4 regions of the Ensifer sp. SSB1 genome follow, and region 4 is predicted to be linked to each of the others. Evidence: predicted binding sites of a transcription regulator. Region 4 holds the regulator's gene; each other region holds the start of a gene.
The links. Region 4 encodes LexA, which represses DNA repair genes until DNA is damaged. Its sites were predicted from a motif close to TGTTCNNNNTGTGTTCNG; they were not measured.

Region 1 (3,805 bases), on a different contig from region 4:
GGAGGGAACGTCGACCGCAAGTTCGCCGGACAGATACTTGCCGGTCAGCGATTTCGGATTGGCCATGATATCGGCGGGCGATCCTTGCGCGATGACCTCGCCGCCATGGATACCGGCGGCCGGGCCGATATCGACGACGTAATCTGCCGTCAGGATCGCGTCCTCATCATGCTCCACGACGATCACGGTATTGCCGATGTCGCGCAGGTGGCGAAGCGTGTCGAGCAGGCGGGCATTGTCGCGCTGGTGCAGGCCGATCGACGGTTCGTCCAGAACGTAGAGAACGCCCGTCAGGCCCGAACCGATCTGCGACGCAAGCCGGATACGCTGGCTTTCACCGCCCGAGAGCGTTCCGGAATTGCGCGACAGACTGAGATATTCCAGGCCGACATCGTTGAGGAAGCGCAGACGGTCGCGGATCTCCTTGAGGATGCGGACGGCAATCTCGTTCTGCTTGGTATTGAGATGCTCCGGCAGAGCCTCGAACCAGTCGCGCGCGATGCGGATCGACATCTCGGTCACCTGGCCGATATGCAGCTTGTCGATCTTGACCGCCAGCGCCTCGGGCTTGAGGCGGAAACCGGCGCAGGCCGGGCAGGGCGCCGCTGACATGTAGCGCTCGATCTCCTCGCGCGCCCAGGCGCTGTCGGTTTCCTTCCAACGGCGCTCGAGATTGGGAACGATGCCCTCGAAATTCTTGGTCGTGTTGTAGGAGCGGGCACCGTCTTCATAGTAAAAGACGATCTTTTCTTCCGTTCCGTGCAGGATCGCCTTCTGCGCCGCAGCCGACAGCTCGTTCCAGCGGCTGCCGAGCTTGAAGCCGAAGACCTTGCCGAGCGCTTCCAGCGTCTGGTTGTAATAGGGAGAGGAGGATTTTGCCCAGGGCGCAATCGCACCGTCGCGCAGCGTCCGGTGTTCTTCCGGCACGATCAGCGCCGTGTCGATCTTCTGCTGGCTGCCGAGACCATCGCAGGTCGGGCAGGCGCCGAAGGGGTTGTTGAACGAAAACAGCCGCGGCTCGATCTCGGAAATCGTGAAGCCGGAAACCGGGCAGGCGAACTTTTCGGAGAACAGCACGCGCTCGTGGGTTTCGTTCAGCGATTTGTTGGCCGAACCGCCTGCAGCGGTCTCCTCGGGTGGCAGCGGCTTGTCGGCAAACTCGGCAACGGCAAGCCCATCGGCCAGAGTCAGGCAGGTCTCCAGGCTGTCAGCCAGGCGCGAGGCAAGATCGGGCCTGACGACGACGCGGTCGACAACCACATCGATGTCATGCTTGTACTTCTTGTCGAGCGGCGGAACTTCGGCGATTTCGTAGAAGGTGCCGTCGACCTTGATGCGCTGAAAACCCTTCTTCATCAGCTCGGCGAGTTCCTTCTTGTACTCGCCCTTGCGACCGCGAACGAGCGGCGCAAGAATATAGAGACGCGTGCCTTCGCCAAATTCGAGCACCCGGTCGACCATCTGGCTGACCGTCTGACTTTCGATCGGCAGTCCCGTCGCCGGCGAATAGGGCACGCCGACACGTGCAAAGAGCAGGCGCATATAGTCGTAGATTTCGGTGACCGTACCGACCGTCGAACGCGGGTTGCGCGAGGTCGTCTTCTGCTCGATCGAGATTGCCGGCGACAGCCCGTCGATCTGGTCGACGTCCGGCTTCTGCATCATTTCGAGGAACTGGCGCGCATAGGCCGACAGGCTCTCGACATAGCGGCGCTGCCCTTCGGCATAGATCGTGTCAAATGCGAGCGAGGACTTGCCCGAGCCCGATAGGCCGGTCATCACGATCAGCTTGTTGCGCGGCAGATCGAGGTCGATGCCTTTCAGATTGTGCTCGCGCGCACCACGAATGGAGATGGTCTTGAGTTCACTCATCGGAAGCCAGCTTTTGCATGTCGGTTGAAAGCCCCCTATGTAATGACGCTAACGCCCATGTCGAGGCGCAATCGGCAAAACAGGCGGCCAATTCGAGTCGGTTGACAGGATCATAGCCAAATACTAGAACAAATAAAGAACAAATCGCCCATAAAACGACCAAAACTGTTGTGGATTATGTGCGAGGCGGGGCGTATCGACGGCAGCGGACCGCTAAGATGCGCGCTCTTGAAATTCCAAGCCGGGCCCTAGGCGCGGTGAAACCACGGGAAAAGCAACAATGGCTGGAAGCGTCAACAAGGTGATCTTGATCGGAAATGTCGGGGCAGACCCGGAAATCCGGCGCACGCAGGACGGCCGGCCGATCGCCAACCTGCGCATCGCAACCTCGGAAACCTGGCGCGACCGCAACAGCGGCGAACGCAAGGAAAAGACTGAGTGGCACACGGTCGTCGTGTTCAACGAAGGCCTCTGCAAGGTTGTCGAGCAGTACGTCAAGAAGGGCGCCAAGCTCTATATCGAAGGCGCACTGCAGACCCGCAAGTGGCAGGATCAGAACGGTAACGACCGCTACTCGACGGAAGTGGTACTGCAGGGCTTCAACTCGACGCTGACGATGCTCGACGGTCGCGGCGAGGGCGGCGGCTCCGGCGTCAGCCGTGGCGGTGGCGGCGACTTCGGCGGTAGCAACTACGGCGGTGGCGGTGGTGGTTACGACGACTACGATCAGCAGCCGCGCCAGTCTTCAGGCGGCGGCCGTTCGGGTGGCAGCCAAGGTGGCCAGGGCGGTCAGGGCGGCGGCTTCTCGCGCGATATGGACGACGACATTCCGTTCTGATCGTCGTATCAGGCTCGGACTGTTTCAAACGCCGTGTCCCTTGGGGGCGCGGCGTTTTTTGTTCGAGCGGAGGTGCCATCTCGCGATGTCAGCGGCTGATTGCTCAAATGGCAGCGCGTTCAGACGAACGCACAAGGCTCGCTCGAGCCGCCTGCTTCCAGTCCATCTTTCGGCTTCGAGCGCCTCCACTTCAAAGCGGATGCTTTAGAGGGCCATCGCGGATTTGACCCCGTCGACAACGAACTGGACGGCAAGGGCCGCCAGGATGACACCGAGCAAGCGGGTGAGGATGGCGCGGCCGGTGACGCCGAGGAACCGGTCGATACGTTCGGCTATGACCAGCGCGAGAAACAGGCTGAGCATCGACAGCGCGATGACGATCAGGAGCTGGGTGCGCTCTATGGCCGTCGGGAATGAGCCGGCAAGCAGGATCGTTGCCGAGATCGCGCCCGGCCCGGCAATCAGCGGCAAGGCGAGGGGAAAGACCGCGATGTTGTGGATGTGATCCTTCGTGGTCGCGTTCTCGCCGGTCTTTTCCTTGCGCTCCTGCCGCTTCTCGAAAATCATCTCGAAGGCGATCCAGAAGAGCAGCAGACCGCCGGCGATGCGGAAGGCGCCGATCGAAATGCCGAGCAGGCCGAGGATGCCGTTGCCGAAGAGCGCAAAGGCGGCAAGAATGAAGAAGGCGATCAGCGAACCGCGGGTGGCCACCTGAAAGCGCTCCTGCCGGCTGAGGCCGACGGTCAGGCTCAGGAAGATCGGCGCAAGGCCGGGCGGATCAAGCGTGACGAGAAGCGTGGTGAGCGCATTGACCAGGAGGTCGACATTGAACATCCGTTTCCCCTTCCGGATTTCGCCCCGGGTTTTCCCGGTGACGGGCGGGTATTGTTAGGCAAGCGGCAGGGGCTTGGGAAGAGGGCCGCAAACAAAGTCTCAGCAATGACTTATTGAGCAATCCCTACCGGCAACCGGACCGCAAATGCGCAGCATTTCGGTGATCGGCGACGGGGGTCTTCCGATTTCCCGCGCAATGCCCTAGAAAAGCCTGCTCCGGCGGCAAAAGACTGTTCACAACTGCCGCGTGGCTCATCGGGT
Region 2 (3,805 bases), on a different contig from region 4:
ACCTGAAGATAGGGCAGAAGGCCGTTCAGGACCGGTGCCGGCTGCTTCGTTTCAGTTTGCTGCGTCTGGGTATCCATGTCGTTCTCCATCCTGTTTCGAAGAGCCAGGACCGTGCTGGCCTGTCTCAAGGACGAAGATGGAATGTCCGATCCGACATGGGATCGAAAAAAATTTGCAGCCCGCTGAATGACGGTTTTTGAAGGGCGCCAACAGGGTTCGAGCCGATCATTGATCGGCCCGATTGCGGATGACCGCTGGGGATCGATTCCGACGCCCGGGGATCGATCCCGATGACCTGGGGATCAGAGGTCGATGATCGTACCGCGACCGTCATTCCAGATGCGCATCTCGCGCTGGCCGTGGCCATGGGCGGGGCCTGCGGCAGCCGGACGCGCCGTGGCGCGGGCTGGCCTGAAATTCAGCCGTGTGGCAATGGCGCTGCCGACCACGACGACGGCGGCGATGCCGGCAAGTGCCAGCGCCAGCGAGGCGGTGAGCACAAAGGCCGCGAACGTGATGGTCAGGGCTGCGGCCGTAAAGAGAACAGAGCGAATGCTTTGCATAATCGTCACCTTTCTGAGGGCGATGTGGGGGCTCGCCTTCGGACTTGCAAGAGGCGCGCTTTGCGAAAGGGGTGCGGCGGTTCGCCTCGTCTTGCGGAACGCGGCAAAGGCGGGCACAACTGAAACATGAACAAATCGATCGAACATCACCCCGTGCGTCTGCGCCGCTCGGTGCTTTCGGTGCCGGCCGACAATGCCCGCGCGCTCGCCAAGGTCGCTGAACTCGCAACTGATGCCGCGATCTTCGATCTTGAGGATGCGGTTGCGCCCGAGCGCAAGGTGGAAGCGCGCGAGGCGCTGGTGCAGTATCTGACGGCGAGCCGGCCGGACTGCGAAATCGTCATCCGCATCAATGCGATTGGCTCCGATTTCGGTCAGCACGATCTCGCCGCAGCGCTAGCGGCCAATCCCGATGCCATTCTCCTGCCGAAGGTCGAAAGCCCGGCGGATATTCAGGCGGCGGCCGACTGGCTCGACGAGAACGACGCGCCGGAAACGTTGCGTCTCTGGGCGATGATCGAAACGCCGCGTGGGGTGATCAACGCGCCGGCAATCGCCGAGGCCGGCCGCACCTTCAGCGGCAGGCTCGATTGTTTCGTCGTCGGCCTCAACGACCTGCGCAAGGAGACCGGCGTGCCGGATCGCCCTGGTCGCCCCTATCTGATTTCCTGGCTGATGCAGATCCTGTTGGCCGCACGCGGCGGCGGCCTCGATGTCATCGACGCCGTGTTCAACGATTTCCGTGATGCGGCGGGCTTCGACGAGGAATGCCGGCAGGGCCGCGACATGGGCTATGACGGCAAAATGCTGATCCATCCCACCCAGATCGGCCCGGCGAACGAGCGCTTCGGCGTGGAGCAGGTTGCCGTCGACGAGGCGCGCGCGATCATCGCCGCCTTTGCGCTTCCGGAAAACGCTGGCAAGGGTGTCATCAATCTCAACGGGCGGATGGTCGAGCGGCTGCACCTCGACCAGGCCGCGACACTCGCCGCCAAGGCGGACCTCATCGAACAACGAAAGACAAGATCTTGAAACTCTACCGCTTCCTGACCGGTCCCGACGACGCCTCCTTCTGCCACAAGATAACGGCGGCGCTGAACCAGGGCTGGAGCCTGCACGGCTCACCCACCTATGCCTTCAATGCGGATACGCAGCACATGCAGTGCGGCCAGGCAGTTGTCAAAGAGGTCGAGGGCAAGGATTACACCCCGGATACCAAGCTGTCGGAACAGTAGTCGGAAGAACAAGTTTAGCCCCTCACCCTAGCCCTCTCCCCGCAAGCGGGGCGAGGGGACGCGACTGACGCTTGGTCATCGCGAATAGTCGGCACGTGAAGCCCGTTTCTGGAATTGGGTATGAATGCGAGCGGGTGCCACGGTTTTCCTTCGCCCCGCCTGCGGGGAGAAGGTGCCGGCAGGCGGATGAGGGGCTTCCTCACCGCGCGGATGAGGGGTAGCCCTCACCGCGGATGATAGGCAAATGAAGTGTCAGCCGCCGATGTGCTCGACGCTGGCCTCGATCCGTTCCATGTCGTCGTCGGAAAGGCCGAAATGGTGGCCAATCTCGTGGATCAGCACATGGGTGATGATATCGCCCAGCGTCTCTTCGTTCTCGGCCCAATAGTCGATGATCGGGCGGCGATAAAGCGTGATCCGATTGGGGAACTGGCCGGTTTCCATGGTGAAGCGTTCGCCGATGCCGCGGCCTTCGAAGAGGCCGAGCAGGTCGAAGGGCGTTTCAAGCGCCATATCCTCGAAAACGTCGTCGCTCGGGAAGTCGGCGACTTCGATGATGAGGTCGGTCGTCAGCTGGCGGAACTCCTGCGGCAGATGGCCGTAGGCTTCCAGCGCGAGCTGTTCGAAGGTGGTGAGCGTCGGTGCGTGGCGTTCCCGCCAATCATCGGTCTGGTCAATGCGGGCCATAGGCACTCCTTGTTGCCCTCCATATAGCGATTTTGCCTTTGTTTTTCGAGTGTTGAATTCCTTGACCACAGGGACAGGAATAAATTCTTAGAATTGGCTGTTGACTCATTTAGGAAGCTCTGGAATCTAATAGAACATAACATGAACATTCTGATGGGAGTTGACCGTCATGGCCGACAAAGCCGTGGAGCGGGAGACGGTACTTTCGCTCCGAGAAACCATAGCCAGGATCGAAAACCGTCGGCTTCCGGGCGTCGTGCGCGCCGCCAAGGCGGCCGATCCCGGCGGCTTCCGTCAACGTGAGGAAGATGAGCCGGGGCGCAAGGTGCTGGCGCTTGGCGTTCGGGATCTAGACGCGCTTCTCGAAGGCGGTCTGCCGCTCGAAGGCATGACGGAAATCCGCAATGCCGAAACGCGTGATGCCGGTGCTGCCGCCGGGTTTGCTGCCGCACTTAGCGTGCTCTGTCAGCAGGCGCGCCTGGAAAAGGGCGAGTCGGTGGCGCCCGTACTCTGGATCAGCCAGGCAATGGCTTCCAACGAAGCGGGCATGCCCTACGGGCTGGGTCTCAAGGCTTTCGGCCTCGATGTCCGCGGCCTCGTCTTCAGCCTGCCTCGTACGGTGAAGGATGCGCTCTGGATCGCTGAAGCCGCGCTTTCCGTCCCGACCTTCTGTGCCGTGATCCTTGAAATTCGCGGCAATCCTGCAGCCCTGGCGCTTAGCGAAAGTCGGCGCCTGCATGTCCGCTCACGAGCGGGCCATATCCCCCTTCTGCTTCTGCGCCAGTCCGGACACGAGGAGGCCAGCAGCGCCTTCTTCCGCTTCCTCGTCGAGCCGGCCCCGGCGCGCGAGCGCGCCCTACCGGATGGATCGATGCTTCGCGGCAGCATCGGCCATCCCGTCTTTCATGTCATTGCCGAGAAGAGCAGGGCTCCTGCGCCGCTCGGCTTCTTCCTGGAGTGGAACCCCCATGACCGCCGCCTTTACCCCGTCGAGCCCCTACCAGCCGCTGCTGCGGCAGATCCAGAACCAGCGCATTCTGTCGCTCGCCTTTCCGCATCTTCCGGCCGATCGGGTCGCGCGCAAGCGTTGGGGGAACTCGTGGCTTTCCCGCGGGCGTCCTGAACATCCGCCCGTCGTCTTCGCCGACAAGGTGAAGAGCGCGATGCGCCTCGTCGCGCTTGAGGGTTACGCCGAGAAACGTGGATTTCACATTGGTCAGGGCGTTGCCGAAGCTCGGGCCATGTGTCCCGAGATCGACGTGCTGCCGGCCGATCCCGCCGCCGACCGGGCGCTGCTTGCAGGCCTTGCGGACTGGTGCA
Region 3 (3,805 bases), on a different contig from region 4:
CGCATCGCGCCAGTCAGTCATGCGCACCGGGGTGCCGTGTGAGCCGCTTTCGAACAGGACGAAGCGTGTCGGATAGCCTTGAGCCTTCAGCGTGCGATAAAGTGCCTTCTGGCTCTCGGCCGGATAAACGCTGTCGCGGCTGCCATGGCTGAAGAACATGGGCAGCTTCGCCTTGTAGGCGGCACTCTTCGTGAAATCGGGGTCGCTCACGCCACCCATCACCATCATGCCGCTGAGAGCGGCGACAGCGGAGGGATCGCGCGAAACGCCCCAGCAGATGAAGCTGCCCATCGAGGCGCAGGCCAGTACCACAGGCCGGCCGCCCGAGCGCTCTGAGACCTGCCTGACCAGGCCGGCAATATCCGCGGCACCTGATGTGTCGAAGGAGCGGACGCTCGGTGCGTAGTAGACGCCACCGTTGGCGACGGCGAGGTTTTTCAGCCGATTGAAGTTGCCGCCAAAGGAAAAATCGTTGGTGCCGAGCCGTCGGTCGCCACCGCGACCGTGGATGAAGATCACCGTGAAGGCAGCGCCGCGGTCCGGACCGACGCGGGTCACGTCAAGCGGACGGCCGCCGATGTCGAGCGTCTCGTTGACCTGCTCGCTTTTCACGCCCAGAGAAACATAGGCGCGCTTCACCCGGCGTTCCGGGATTTCGTCCCGTTCGTTGATATCGCGCAATTCCTGATAGTCGACGGTCAGGTCATCACCGTCATCATTTTGCTGCAGCACCTTGCCATAGGAGAAGAGCTCGTCCTTGAAGGGCTTCAGTGCCTGCGCCTGGACGACAGAAGCTGCGGAAAAGAAGGCAACGGCCAGCAGAAGCCGACGAAACGGAAAAACAATTGTGGACACGGCCAATGACGGGCTCCCTCGTTCGCCGAAAGCCTTGCCATCGCCCGGACGTCAAAGCAACACTTGCGCCATGACACGGCCGTGAAGGCGGATTTTCGCCAAGGCCGACGCCGGCATTCTCCTTTTGTTCGCGTATCCTGTGAGAGTCTGGCAGAATTCAGATGATTCGACCGCCGGGGGATGGCGGCAAAGCCGAGGTCTTGCTATGGCCTCAGGCATCCCCATACGACAGGAACGATCCGAACGGCCCCATGGACGACAACAGCGACCTCTTTTCAATGCCCGAGCAACCGAAGCCCGTACAGCCGAGCGCCAAACCGGCTGTGCCAGCGGCACCCGTCGTGCGCGAAGAGCCTCGCCCTGCCCCGAAAGGCAGTGATGGCAGTGATTATGATGCGTCGGCAATCGAGGTGCTCGAAGGCCTGGAGCCGGTGCGCCGTCGTCCGGGCATGTATATCGGCGGCACCGACGAAAAGGCGCTGCACCATCTCTTCGCCGAAGTCATCGACAACTCGATGGACGAAGCGGTGGCCGGCCATGCCAACTTCATCGAAGTGCACCTCGACGCAGACGGCTTCCTGACCGTCACCGACAACGGTCGCGGCATCCCGGTCGAGAACCATCCAAAATTCCCGGGCAAGTCGACGCTCGAAGTCGTCATGACGGTTCTGCATGCCGGCGGCAAGTTCGACGGCAAGGCCTACGAGACCTCCGGTGGTCTGCATGGTGTGGGCGTTTCCGTCGTCAACGCGCTGTCCGATGCGCTCGAAGTGGAGGTTGCGCGCAATCGCAAGCTCTATCGCCAGCGCTTCTCCCGCGGCATTCCGCAGGGCGGGCTCGAAGAACTCGGCGATGTGCACAACCGCCGCGGCACCCGCGTTCGCTTCCATCCGGACCCGGATATTTTCGGGCCGCATGCGCATTTCGAGCCCGGCCGGCTGTTCCGCATGGCGCGCTCGAAGGCCTATCTCTTTGGCGGCGTCGAGATCCGCTGGTCCTGCGATCCCTCGCTGCTGCAGGAAGGCTCGGAGATCCCGGACAAGGCTGTCTTCCACTTCCCCGGCGGCCTGAAGGACTATCTCGCCGCAACACTCGGTAAGGAATTCACCGTCACCCGTGAGATCTTCGCCGGCAAGTCGGAGAAGGCAAACGGGCACGGCTCGCTCGAATGGGCGGTCACCTGGTACGGCGGCGACCAGCAGGTCCATTCCTACTGTAATACCATCCCGACGCCCGAGGGCGGCACGCACGAGGCGGGCTTCCGCATCGCGCTGACCAAGGGCCTGAAGAACTATGCCGAGCTGACGCAGAACAAGCGGGCGGCGATCATCACCACCGACGACGTGATGATTTCGGCAGCAGGCATGCTTTCGGTCTTCATTCGCGAACCGGAATTCGTCGGCCAGACCAAGGACAAGCTTGCGACGGTCGAGGCCCAGCGCATCGTCGAAAACGCACTGCGCGACCCATTCGACCACTACCTTGCCGACAATCCGGGCGAAGCCGCCAAGCTGCTCGACTGGGTCGTCGAGCGTGCAGAAGAACGCGTGCGCCGACGCAAGGAAAAGGAAGTCAACCGCAAGACGGCAGTGCGCAAGCTGCGCCTGCCGGGCAAGCTCGCCGACTGCTCGCAGAACACCGCAGAAGGCGCCGAACTCTTCATCGTCGAAGGGGACTCTGCAGGCGGATCGGCAAAGCAGGCACGCAACCGCGCCAACCAGGCGATCCTGCCGTTGCGCGGCAAGATCCTCAACGTCGCAAGCGCCGGCCGCGAGAAGCTTAGCGCCAACCAGCAGATCACCGATCTCGTCCAGGCGCTTGGCTGCGGCACCCGCAGCAAATACCGCGAAGAGGACCTGCGCTACGAGCGCATCGTCGTGATGACCGACGCCGACGTCGACGGCGCGCACATCGCCTCGCTGCTGATCACCTTCTTCTATCAGGAAATGCCTGAACTGATCCGCGGCGGTCACCTCTATCTCGCCGTGCCGCCGCTCTATCGCATCAGCCAGGGCTCGAAGACGCTTTATGCGCGCGACGATGCGCATCGAGAAGAATTGATGCGCACCGAGTTTTCCGGTCGCGGCACAGTCGAGATCGGTCGCTTCAAGGGTTTGGGCGAGATGCTGCCGGCGCAGCTCAAGGAAACGACGATGGACCCGAGGTTCCGCACGTTGCTCAAGGTCGAGATCGACGAGATCGATTTCGAAGGCACGCGCGAGGCGGTGGACAATCTCATGGGTACCAAGGCCGATGCCCGCTTCCGCTTCATCCAGGAGCGCGCCGTATTTGCCGAGAACCTGGACATCTGATCCGGAACTGTTGCGAAAATGCGCACGCTTCTTGTGCGCCCTGAGCCATCAAGATCGAAAGCGGCGGCCCGAGGCCGCCGTTTCCGTTTTCAAGTCCTTGCGGTAAGCGGGCGAAGAGAGATCATGCCGTCTTGCGAACTGGCTTTTCCATGAACAGGCTCAGCGGATCCGGCTGGTAGTCTCCGAAAGGTGAACGCTCGACATAGCCGGTCGCCTTGTAAAGCCCGATCGCCTCGGGCTGATAGATGCCGGTTTCGAGGCGAATTGCCGTGTAGCCAAGATCACCCGCACGCGCCTCCAGGGCCTGCAACAACAGCTTGCCGACTTTCAGGCCCCTCGCCTCAGGATCGACGAACATGCGTTTGATCTCGGCCGTGCCGTTACCGGCTTCCACGAGCGCGCAGCAGCCGACGATGTCATCCTCGCGGCGGGCCACCAGGAACGAGACCCCGGCCTGCTCCAGGCTCGATAGGTCGACCATATGATTGCTTTCGGCAGGATAGAGCGAAGCGGCATAAGCGTCGGAGAGTTCCAGCAGACGCACGACCGCGGCTTGGCGTGGGGACTCCAGGGCTATCGTTACGGCAGGCAATGATTTCGTCCTTCTTGGCTTCAGCGATTTGTGCCGGAGGTTAGTG
Region 4 (3,805 bases):
TCCTAACCTCAAACCGATTGCCGGAGGTCTGCAAGAAGTCCGGATTTCGACAATGCTAGAGGCTGAACGGGTCGCGTGCTGAACGCTTCTCGCCCGGCGCATTGAACGGATCGGCCTTCTTCTCCTTGGACTTGCGTCCTTCGTCGGCAATGATCTCATCCACGGCCCGCTGGCACTTCATGAACGAATTCGGTGAAGAAGTCGGTATTGGAAAAATTGACGACCAGAGCCTTCGAACCCGTGAGGTCCACGCCGAACGCAACGGCCGGCCACTGGCGGCCGCGGTCGAGCTGCAAGGCAACGTCATACTCTCTTTGCGGCTCGATCGATTTCCAGGTGGCATTGCCGATCGAAAGAAACGCCAGGTTCGCCGATCCCCTTGGATAGAAGCCGATACGAAGAATCGCGCCGGCGTCATAGCTCGTCGCCGCGTAGCACGAGCCGCCCAAGGACAGATCGGAACCGACCGTCCAGGCGTTGATCCGCTTCCAGATATTCGAACGGCCCTCTTCAGCAGAGGCCGCTCCGGCCGCCACCAACAGACCGAGAACCGCCAACGACAATCTATGCATGCAACCACCCCACTTTCCCCGCAAAGTTATCGTATTTTTGCAACCTGTCGAGACAATGCGGCGCGATCACAACAGGGATTTGTGCACTCCAACAGGGAGGACATTGACTGGCACAACCGATGCGAATGCGGGTCGGCCGATCGCACCAGGATCAAGGGCCTTGCCGCCGCGCACCTCTGGCGCAAAACGGTCACAGCCTGAACTCAAAGACCTGTTGAACACATGAGAGTGATCGCCAAGTTTGCTGGACTTCGGAACGAAAGCGCGGTTCACATCGTTAACCGCCCCGTAGTCCCACCCTTGCCTCAAAGTGGACGATCACCGTGCTTGCCGCCCTGCTTCTCGCTTCGATAGTCGCATCGCCTAACATGCCTGACGTCAAGCTCAGTGCCGCCACGGTCGATGAACTGCAGACGGACTTCGAAAGCGCCGTACCCTGCCACCAGATTGATGGACGCAACGTGTGGAAGGGCGCCATTGCGTTCTACATCCAGTCGTTCGTCTATGACGGCGACACGCCCGTGGCAACCGATGCGGCGGACGCGGTGCTTCCCGAAGACAACAGCGCCGAGACGGTGAAGGAATTCGAAGACGCCTGCGCCGCCACGCAGCCGGCCTGACCCTCGCCATCAGAACGCTCGCGATTCGCTCGACGCAGTCCAATACGGTCGTTTCCAACCAAACAATCATCACCAAAACCCGCTTTGCTCCCGTAAAAGTGACCAACCGGCACGCGCAGTCGCGCCAATTGACTGAATTCACGGAATTTTAGGCACTTGCAGAACACATATGGAACAGATAGTGTCTGTTCTTGATTTGTTTCACGCCTTCTGGAGCGACGTGCCATGCTGACCCGCAAGCAACAGGAATTGCTTCTGTTCATTCACGAACGCATGAAGGAGTCGGGCGTCCCGCCATCATTCGATGAAATGAAGGATGCGCTCGACCTGGCGTCGAAGTCCGGCATCCACCGTCTGATTACCGCGCTCGAAGAACGCGGGTTCATTCGCCGTCTTCCGAACCGGGCCCGCGCGCTCGAGGTCATCAAGCTTCCGGAATCCTACGCGTCCAGCCAGCAGCAGCCGCGTCGCGGCTTCTCGCCGAGCGTGATCGAGGGAAGCCTCGGCAAGCCGCCGGCGGCAGCCCCTGCCGCACCACCGAAGCCGGCGCCAGTGGCCGAAAACACATCGGTTTCCGTGCCGGTCATGGGCCGCATCGCTGCCGGTGTGCCGATCTCGGCGATCCAGAACAACACGCACGACATCACCGTTCCACTCGATATGATCGGGAACGGCGAACACTACGCCCTCGAAGTCAAGGGCGACTCGATGATCGAAGCCGGCATCTTCGACGGCGACACCGTGATCATCCGAAATGGCAATACAGCCAACCCCGGCGATATCATCGTGGCGCTCGTGGATGACGAGGAAGCGACGCTGAAGCGTTTCCGTCGCAAGGGCGCGTCGATCGCGCTCGAAGCCGCAAACCCTGCCTACGAGACCCGGATCTTCGGGCCTGATCGTGTGAAGATCCAGGGCAAGCTCGTTGGGCTGATCCGCCGCTACCATTGACCTCCAGAAAAAATCGGCGCTCTGAAGAGCCTCGCTGCCGCTTGGGGTAGCGAGGCTCTTCTTGTTTATCCGATAACGCGCCGCTTACTCGTGGATCGTGTATTCACCGAGTTCGCAAAGGTCCTGCGTATCTTCGGTCGTATCGAGGCCCGAGTCCTCTTCGAATTCGAAGCGCATGTCGTACTTGCAGACATCCCGACCGTCAGCGATGGTGATCTCCATGTTCTCGCCGGGGTTCAGAACCTGCCGGCCGAATACATCGTCTTCCCACTCGTTGACGCCCACCGGCGACGTGTAGAAGTTAGTCAGAACTGCATTTGTGTTGTTCTTCAGCTTGAAAACTAGGTCCTCTGCCCGCGCCTCGAATGTGGTCGCAGCAAAGAGGGCCAAGGCCGTCAGGACAAGTTTCGTTTTCATATAAGCCATTGCCTCCGCTTGATGATGACGGACGCTACCGATGCGGCTGATGTCAGCGGAGTCATCGTTCCCCCTCTGCCGATTTCACCGAAGCGATAAGATCCGCAGGGGATTTAGAAGACGTGGCTTGTGCGGGCGTGTGGCACGCCTGAGCGAAAGCTCCCAGGTGTCTCAACCCGGAGTAAGCTGAGGAAGGCAATCGTTCCGACCTCCTCTTGAAGCATTGCTGCACGCTGGGCAGGAGCAATCGACATTGCCAGACGTTCTGCCTGTGGAAAGCGCCCGAACCGCAAATTCGCTTTGTGCTTTTTCCGAAAATGCCTCTTGCGGATTTTCTGCAATCATTCTAAATCCCCGCCAACGCTCGGTTATCCGAGCCGTGAGGCCTCGTGGCGGAGTGGTGACGCAGAGGACTGCAAATCCTTGTACCCCGGTTCAATTCCGGGCGAGGCCTCCAAATATATTCACCAATATAATCAATATGTTGCAGTCGTCGCGAAGCGGAAAAACACCGCTTCCGCGTAACGCGATGTTGCTACGAGATTCCCTTGCTTTCCCTGCACTTCCACGCGGCGACGGCGGATCCATACGACATGAAATGCGACATGTTCACAGCGAATCCTGAGCCAGAAACCCGCTCACCAGCTGCAGGTGCTTGAACCCCGCTTCTCCTTCGCGCCGCCTACGAACACGTCGCAGGTCACCGTCTCTGCGGAAGGCTGTCATAGCGCCCTCCGGGCCGCCCTGTGAGCGTCCATGAGGGTCGCGACGGGATCGGTCGCTGCCACTTCATCGCCTTCTGCAAGAAGCGCTCGTCCCTCGCATCGATCTCGGCGAGCGCGATTCTGACGACAATCTCGCCGATCTTTTCGAGGCTCAGCACGTACTCCCGATGCTGTCTGCCGCCCCTAAAGAGGCGCGGCCCCTTGTCGAACTTGGACGTGGCGCGGAAAGAGCTCCCACACACCAAACCCTTCAAAGAACGCATAAATCCGTCGACGACGTATTTCGACATCGTGGCCAACAAAACATAGTCGTGCTGCGGCGGCCACAACATGGCGTCGACCTTCCGAATTAAGCAACTTCTAAAGTTACGCTTGAAGCCGCTCGCAACCGTGGCATTCTTACCGGCGATCGAGGGGGAGGTATTTTGGATGCTGAAGGGTAGAACGTTGCTCTTCGCCGACATCATCGGCAGATTCGGTATCTGCGCGTATTTCGCAATCGCGATGTTGCGGCGCATCG

Region 1: uvrA (excinuclease ABC subunit UvrA) is a predicted target of LexA. The motif match lies at 1,997-2,014, and genes of this name have one in related genera.
Region 2: I8N66_RS26795 (metallopeptidase family protein) is a predicted target of LexA. The motif match lies at 2,616-2,633, and genes of this name have one in related genera.
Region 3: parE (DNA topoisomerase IV subunit B) is a predicted target of LexA. The motif match lies at 970-987, and genes of this name have one in related genera.

Annotation. Positions count from the first base shown of each region.
Region 1 covers NZ_JAEPRP010000059.1:21,135-24,939, reverse strand. Annotated here, with positions in the region: gene uvrA (excinuclease ABC subunit UvrA) at 1-1,872, opposite strand, end outside; gene I8N66_RS16425 (single-stranded DNA-binding protein) at 2,153-2,710, shown strand; gene I8N66_RS16420 (MarC family protein) at 2,915-3,544, opposite strand.
Region 2 covers NZ_JAEPRP010000134.1:6,400-10,204, forward strand. Annotated here, with positions in the region: gene I8N66_RS26775 (glyoxalase/bleomycin resistance/extradiol dioxygenase family protein) at 1-77, opposite strand, end outside; gene I8N66_RS26780 (hypothetical protein) at 303-563, opposite strand; gene I8N66_RS26785 (CoA ester lyase) at 690-1,595, shown strand; gene I8N66_RS26790 (DUF1737 domain-containing protein) at 1,592-1,798, shown strand; gene I8N66_RS26795 (metallopeptidase family protein) at 2,051-2,485, opposite strand; gene I8N66_RS26800 (hypothetical protein) at 2,655-3,608, shown strand; gene I8N66_RS26805 (DNA polymerase Y family protein) at 3,523-3,805, shown strand, end outside.
Region 3 covers NZ_JAEPRP010000174.1:10,794-14,598, reverse strand. Annotated here, with positions in the region: gene I8N66_RS30345 (alpha/beta fold hydrolase) at 1-861, opposite strand, end outside; gene parE (DNA topoisomerase IV subunit B) at 1,107-3,167, shown strand; gene I8N66_RS30335 (GNAT family N-acetyltransferase) at 3,289-3,759, opposite strand.
Region 4 covers NZ_JAEPRP010000040.1:20,587-24,391, forward strand. Annotated here, with positions in the region: gene I8N66_RS12540 (hypothetical protein) at 156-572, opposite strand; gene I8N66_RS12545 (hypothetical protein) at 941-1,192, shown strand; gene lexA (transcriptional repressor LexA) at 1,418-2,143, shown strand; gene I8N66_RS12555 (hypothetical protein) at 2,228-2,560, opposite strand; tRNA gene I8N66_RS12560 (tRNA-Cys) at 2,944-3,017, shown strand; gene I8N66_RS12565 (hypothetical protein) at 3,261-3,617, opposite strand; gene I8N66_RS12570 (isoprenylcysteine carboxylmethyltransferase family protein) at 3,616-3,805, shown strand, end outside.